2 regions of the Bacillus sp. UNC322MFChir4.1 genome follow, and region 1 is predicted to be linked to the other one. Evidence: riboswitches for the same ligand, from Rfam matches in the RefSeq annotation. Region 1 holds a riboswitch; the other holds the start of a gene.

Region 1 (3,214 bases):
GAAACGTTTGACAACTAAATCATAAATTTTGCGCTCTTTATCTGTGAAAGCTGAGAAGTTTACATAGCTTTCTGTTGGAATGATTGCATGGTGATCACTTACTTTACTATCATCAACAAAAGATTTGGAAGCTTTGATTGGTTTCGTTAAAACTTTATTAGCTAAAGAACGATACTCACCTATTCCGCAAGCTTTCAGACGTTCTGGAAGTGTTCCAACGATGTCAGATGAGATATAACGTGAATCTGTCCGCGGATATGTTAATACTTTGTGCTGTTCATACAGTTTCTGCATAATATTTAACGTTTCTTTTGCGGAATAACCAAAGATTTTATTTGCATCACGTTGTAATTCTGTTAAGTCGTAAAGACCAGGAGCAAATGACTTCTTAGCTTTTTTCTCAATTTCAACTACAGTCGCATTTTGGTTTCCTAATTTTTTTACAATCGCATCAATTTTTTCTTTATCAAAGCTGCGGCTATTGCCTTTCGCATCTTGCCAAGTGAGCTTTAATCTCTCTGTTGTTTGTGCTTCAATGCCATAGTATGTTTGTGCTTTGAAGTTTTTAATTTCATCTTCACGTCCTGCGATAATTGCTACAGTAGGTGTTTGAACACGACCGCAATTTAATTGTGCATTGAATCTTGTAGTTAATGCACGTGTTGCGTTAAGACCGATATACCAGTCAGCTTCCGAACGGGCAACAGCTGAAGCATATAAATTGTCGTATGCTTTACCAGGTTTCAAGTTTGCAAAACCATCTTTAATCGCTTTATCGGTAACAGATGAAATCCATAGACGTTTAATCGGTTTATTAATTCTCACTTTATCAATAATCCAACGAGCTACTAATTCTCCTTCGCGACCAGCGTCTGTAGCTACGATGATTTCATTTACATCATTTCTAGTCAATTGACTTTTCACAGCATTAAATTGCTTGCCAGTTTGCTTAATCACCGTTAATTTTAAACGTTCCGGAAGCATTGGAAGATCTTCAAGATTCCACTTTTTATACTTCACATCATAACTTTCAGGATCTGCTAATGTAACGAGATGCCCTAAAGCCCATGTAACAATATATTTACTTCCTTCAATGTAACCATTTCCTTTTTTATCGCACTTCAATACACGCGCAATATCACGTGCAACAGAAGGTTTTTCAGCAATTACAACACTTTTTGCCATATTTCAAACATCCTTTCAATTTCCGTAAGTTAACTATAGCATACATCCCTTTCGGATTCAGTTATTCCGAAGATTCGTATCCGTTGTTATGAAATATAAGTGTTCCATTTTTAACTAGCTTCAGAAATGCCTTAAACACCGCCTGTGACCGCTCTAATACATGGCCAGTTACTCTCGCCATCCTAAAAAAAGGGGTCTTTTATGTTTTTTCTTTATGTAAAATTTCGGCAAGGAAAATAAAATATACCCAGCACTCGCTGTCTCCCTTTGTTTTAAACGTTGCCGTGGTAGGAACAGGTCCTGACCGCTCAAATACACGGCCAGTTGCTCTCGCCCATCTAAAAAAGGGGTTTTTACATCTTTTTTCAACTTGTTATTTCAACAGAATCAGAGTAGACTCTGAAGTAAATGAATAAGAAAACACATGGGAGTTTGCGGATGCAAACTGAGAGTACGGCTACTCCGTCGTTGACCATTTGAACCTGTTGGATAATGCCAGCGTAGGGAGAGTGTAAGAGCACATTATGAAGACACTTTGCATGCGCAAAAGTGTCTTTTTTGCTATATCTCCCATTATAAAAAAGGAGAGATACATATGAAAATGAAAGAAATTGCCCAAGTAGTTGAGACAGTACGAGAAAGAAATCCGCTCGTTCATAATATTACAAATGTCGTCGTGACAAATTTTACTGCCAATGGATTACTGGCATTAGGTGCATCGCCTGTGATGGCATACGCAAAAGAAGAAGTAGCTGAAATGGCAAGTATTGCGGGAGCACTCGTTTTAAATATGGGGACACTTCGCCAAGAAGAAGTAGAGGCGATGCTTATTGCTGGAAAGTCAGCAAATAATCATAATGTACCAATTATATTTGATCCCGTCGGTGCTGGGGCAACTTCGTATCGAACAGAAGTGGCAAGGTATATTCCAAGTGAAGTAAAGCTAGCAATCATCCGTGGCAATGCAGCAGAGGTTGCAAATGTTATTGATGAGAGTTGGGAGATTAAAGGGGTTGATGCAGGGGGAGGAAATGGTGATGTTGTTTCCGTTGCGAAACAAGCAGCAAGGCAGCTACGTAACATTATCGTTATTACTGGAAAAGAAGATGTTATAACTGATGGGGAAAGAACGTTTATTCTTCGTAATGGTCATCCTATTTTAACGAAAGTAACAGGAACAGGGTGTTTATTAACATCTGTTATCGGAGCGTTTACGGCAGTTGAAAAAGATTACGTAAAAGCAGCTGTTGCGGCGGTAGCATTTTACGGTGTAGCGGCAGAAATTGCGGCAAGTAAAACAGCTAAGCAAGGACCGGGAAGTTTCCAAATTGAATTTCTAAATCAGTTAGCAAACGTTACTGCAGAAGACGTTGAACGATATGGAAATGTTGAAGAGGTTTGATAAGGAAGGATGAGAGAAATGGCACGGATTGATAAACAACGTATGTCTGAGTTACTACAAGTGTATTTTATTATGGGAAGTAATAATTGCAGCAAAGATCCATTACAAGTTATGAAAGAAGCTCTTGATGGCGGAGTTACCCTTTTTCAGTATCGTGAAAAAGGTGACGGAGCATTAACGGAAGAAAACCAGTATACATTTGCAGGGCAGCTACAATCATTATGTAAAAAGTATCATGTTCCATTCATCGTAAATGATGATGTGGAATTAGCAATAGCGTTAGATGCAGATGGTGTTCATGTTGGGCAAGATGATGAAAACATTCAGATCGTACGTGGAAAAATGGGCGATAAAATCATTGGTGTATCCGCTCATACAATAGAAGAAGCTCGTTTTGCGATTGAAAATGGTGCCGATTATTTAGGAGTAGGACCGATTTTTCAAACAAACACGAAAAAAGATGCAAAAGCGGTACAAGGAACGGCAGGATTGCGTTTTTTCCGTGAAAGTGGCATTGGAATTCCGATTGTCGGTATTGGTGGGATTACAATTGAAAATGCTGCTTCTGTCGTTGAAGCAGGGGCAGATGGTGTTTCGGTGATTTCAGCGATTAGTTTAGCGGAGTCT
Region 2 (3,214 bases), on a different contig from region 1:
CAACAAATCCCCCGCTCTTACTCAGCAGGGGGATGATTATATATTAGATTAAGTACACATGATCATAGATTAAAAGCTGTTTAGAAAAGGGCACTAACCGCTCCCACACACAGCCATACCCTCCGGCCCACCCAAAAAAAGAAAGGTTTTTCATTTCAGCTTTTCAAGTTTCTACTTATTTATACAACTGACTCCCCGCTTCTTTAAACTCTTCGGCTTTTTCTTTCATACCTCGCTCAATCGCCTCAGTTGTTTCTAAATCATTCCCTTTCGCATACTCACGAATATCATGCGAAATTCTCATACTGCAAAACTTAGGACCGCACATAGAGCAGAAATGCGCTGTCTTTGCTCCCTCTGCTGGCAATGTTTCATCGTGATATTCCATTGCACGTTCAGGGTCTAATGATAAATTGAATTGATCACGCCAGCGGAATTCAAAACGCGCTTTCGAAAGAGCATCATCGCGCTCATGTGCTGTTTTATGACCTTTTGCAAGATCGGCAGCGTGTGCAGCAATTTTATACGTAATCACACCTTCACGAACGTCATCTTTGTTTGGCAAGCCGAGGTGTTCTTTCGGCGTTACATAGCAAAGCATTGCTGTACCAAACCAACCGATCATCGCTGCACCGATTGCAGAAGTAATATGATCATAACCAGGTGCAATGTCTGTCGTTAATGGCCCAAGCGTATAGAACGGGGCACCATGACAAATCTCAAGCTCTTTATCCATATTCTCTTTAATTAAATGCATCGGTACATGCCCTGGCCCTTCAATCATCACTTGGACGTCATGCTTCCAAGCAATCTTCGTAAGCTCTCCTAATGTTTCGAGCTCAGAAAATTGAGCTTCATCGTTTGCATCCGCAATCGAACCAGGGCGTAATCCATCTCCAAGAGAGAAGGAAACATCGTACTTCTTCATAATTTCACAAATTTCTTCAAAGTGTGTATATAAGAAGTTTTCTTGATGATGGTATAAACACCATTGCGCCATAATCGAACCACCGCGTGATACAATTCCTGTTACACGCTTGGCTGTAAGCGGAATGTAACGAAGTAGCACGCCAGCATGAATCGTAAAATAATCTACCCCTTGCTCGGCTTGTTCAATGAGCGTATCACGGTATACTTCCCACGTTAAATCTTCGGCAATTCCGTTTACCTTTTCAAGTGCTTGATAAATCGGTACTGTTCCAACTGGTACAGGTGCATTACGAATAATCCATTCACGCGTCGTATGAATATTTTTCCCAGTAGATAGGTCCATAATCGTATCAGCACCCCAGCGCGTTGCCCACGTCATCTTCTCAACTTCTTCAGCAATAGAGGATGAAACAGCTGAGTTCCCAATATTCGCGTTTACTTTCACATGGAAGTTACGACCAATAATCATCGGTTCTGCTTCCGGGTGATTAATATTTGCTGGTAAAATAGCACGCCCTTCAGCAATTTCCTTCCGTACAAATTCCGGCTCCACACCTTCGCGAATGGCTACATATTCCATCTCTATTGTGATGATACCTTTACGTGCATAATGCATTTGCGTAATATTTTCCCCGTCTTTTGCCCGAAGTGGCTTCCGTCCCATTTGCGGGAATACAGGCGTATGTGTAGACGCTGCTCTCGCCCCATCATCTTCCGGTTTCACTTCACGACCTTCATACTCTTCTACATCTCCTCGTTCCACAATCCACGAGCGGCGCGGCGCCTGAATCCCCTTTTCTAAATCCACTGTGTAATTCGGATCTGTATAAGGACCGCTCGTATCATACACACGAATAGCCGAGTTTGGTACACCGTTTGTATCGCTTTGCGCAATCTCACGCATTGGTACTTTTATGTCTTCACGCGTACCTTCTACATATACCTTCTTGCTTCCTGGTAAACTTGACTTTAACTCAATTTGCTCAGCTGAAACAGATTGTTTCATCATTTTTTCCTCCCCTGTGTCTTCACTTTTCTTGTGATCCAGTTTCGCCTCCTAAACCCTTCCGTCTAAGAACCTTCCGCACGAGAAAACAAAAAACGCTTTCGGTGCGAAAGAACCTTAGCCGACGGGTCTAAACAGTCGGCTCCACTTTTCTTGTGACAAGGAAGAGAACTAGCGGCTAGCAATGCCAAATAAAAAAGCCAGGCCCATCATAAAGAATAGGACCTGGCTACATAAAGACATTGTTATGTAAAGCCGACAACTTCCCTCCGCTGGTACGAACCAGATCAGGTCCAAAGGGTTAAGAAGCTTCAACACGCTTCTCTCTCAGCCCAGCTCTACGGGCACCCCCAGTTTATCACTGATTAAATTTTTACTACGCACCTATCATACATCATTGTCTAAAAAATGCAAAGATATTTACAATTTTTCTTTTCACTCAAAAAATAGTTATTTCACTTAGTACAAGCCGAATCCGCACTTCATACATATGTAGTATAAGCCGGTGTAGGACTATGTTCTGCAAGGACACTTCACTATAAGAACAGGAGTGAAAGAGTTGATAAACCTCCAATCTCTCATAACCATACTCGCGTTTCTCGGAACTATGCTCATCATCTTTTGGCGACCAAAAGGAATGAATGAAGCAATTCCAGCAACAGTTGGAGCAATGATTGTCATTTTAAGCGGCACTGTTTCTGTTGCTGACTTGGGTGATATTAGCTCAAAAATTATTGGCGCTGCTATAACGATTATGGCTACCATTGTCATGGCGATCGTACTAGAGAGTTTTGGCTTTTTTCATTGGTGCGCTGTTCAACTTGCCAAAAAGGCAAAAAGCTCCGGTATTCGCCTCTTTTGGTATACAAATCTTCTTTGCTTTCTCATGACATTATTCTTTAATAACGACGGTAGCATATTAATTACAACTCCCATTTTACTGCTTTTGTTACACCATTTACGACTTAAACATGATCAAAAAATACCTTACTTATTAAGCGGCGCACTCATCGCCACTGCCTCAAGTGCACCGATTGGTGTAAGCAATATTGTAAATTTAATCGCCTTGAAAATTATCCATATGGATTTATACATGCATACAGCAATGATGTTTGTCCCTGCCACATTAGGCCTTATCTTTATGGCATTCCTGTTATTCCTCATCTTTCAAAAACAATTACCGAAAACCCTCCCGGTCTTACCGATACATTTAGATGAAAATTTCGTCAAAAAATCCTTTCATCCATTGCAGCCAAGACCCCAAACAGATGCAAATCG

The links. Region 1 has a riboswitch for thiamine pyrophosphate ahead of thiM (hydroxyethylthiazole kinase). Riboswitches for the same ligand answer to the same signal wherever they lie in the genome.
Region 2: linked by a shared signal. The riboswitch ahead of thiC (phosphomethylpyrimidine synthase ThiC) and the one ahead of thiM (hydroxyethylthiazole kinase) in region 1 are both predicted to bind thiamine pyrophosphate.

What each region holds. Positions count from the first base shown of each region.
Region 1 is NZ_KN050813.1:22,842-26,055, reverse strand. Features, by position in the region: gene BR72_RS23210 (DNA topoisomerase III) at 1-1,185, opposite strand, end outside; TPP riboswitch at 1,600-1,709, shown strand; gene thiM (hydroxyethylthiazole kinase) at 1,781-2,587, shown strand; gene thiE (thiamine phosphate synthase) at 2,606-3,214, shown strand, end outside.
Region 2 is NZ_JQKQ01000011.1:97,305-100,518, forward strand. Features, by position in the region: gene thiC (phosphomethylpyrimidine synthase ThiC) at 176-1,936, opposite strand; TPP riboswitch at 2,184-2,298, opposite strand; gene BR72_RS04680 (arsenic transporter) at 2,499-3,214, shown strand, end outside.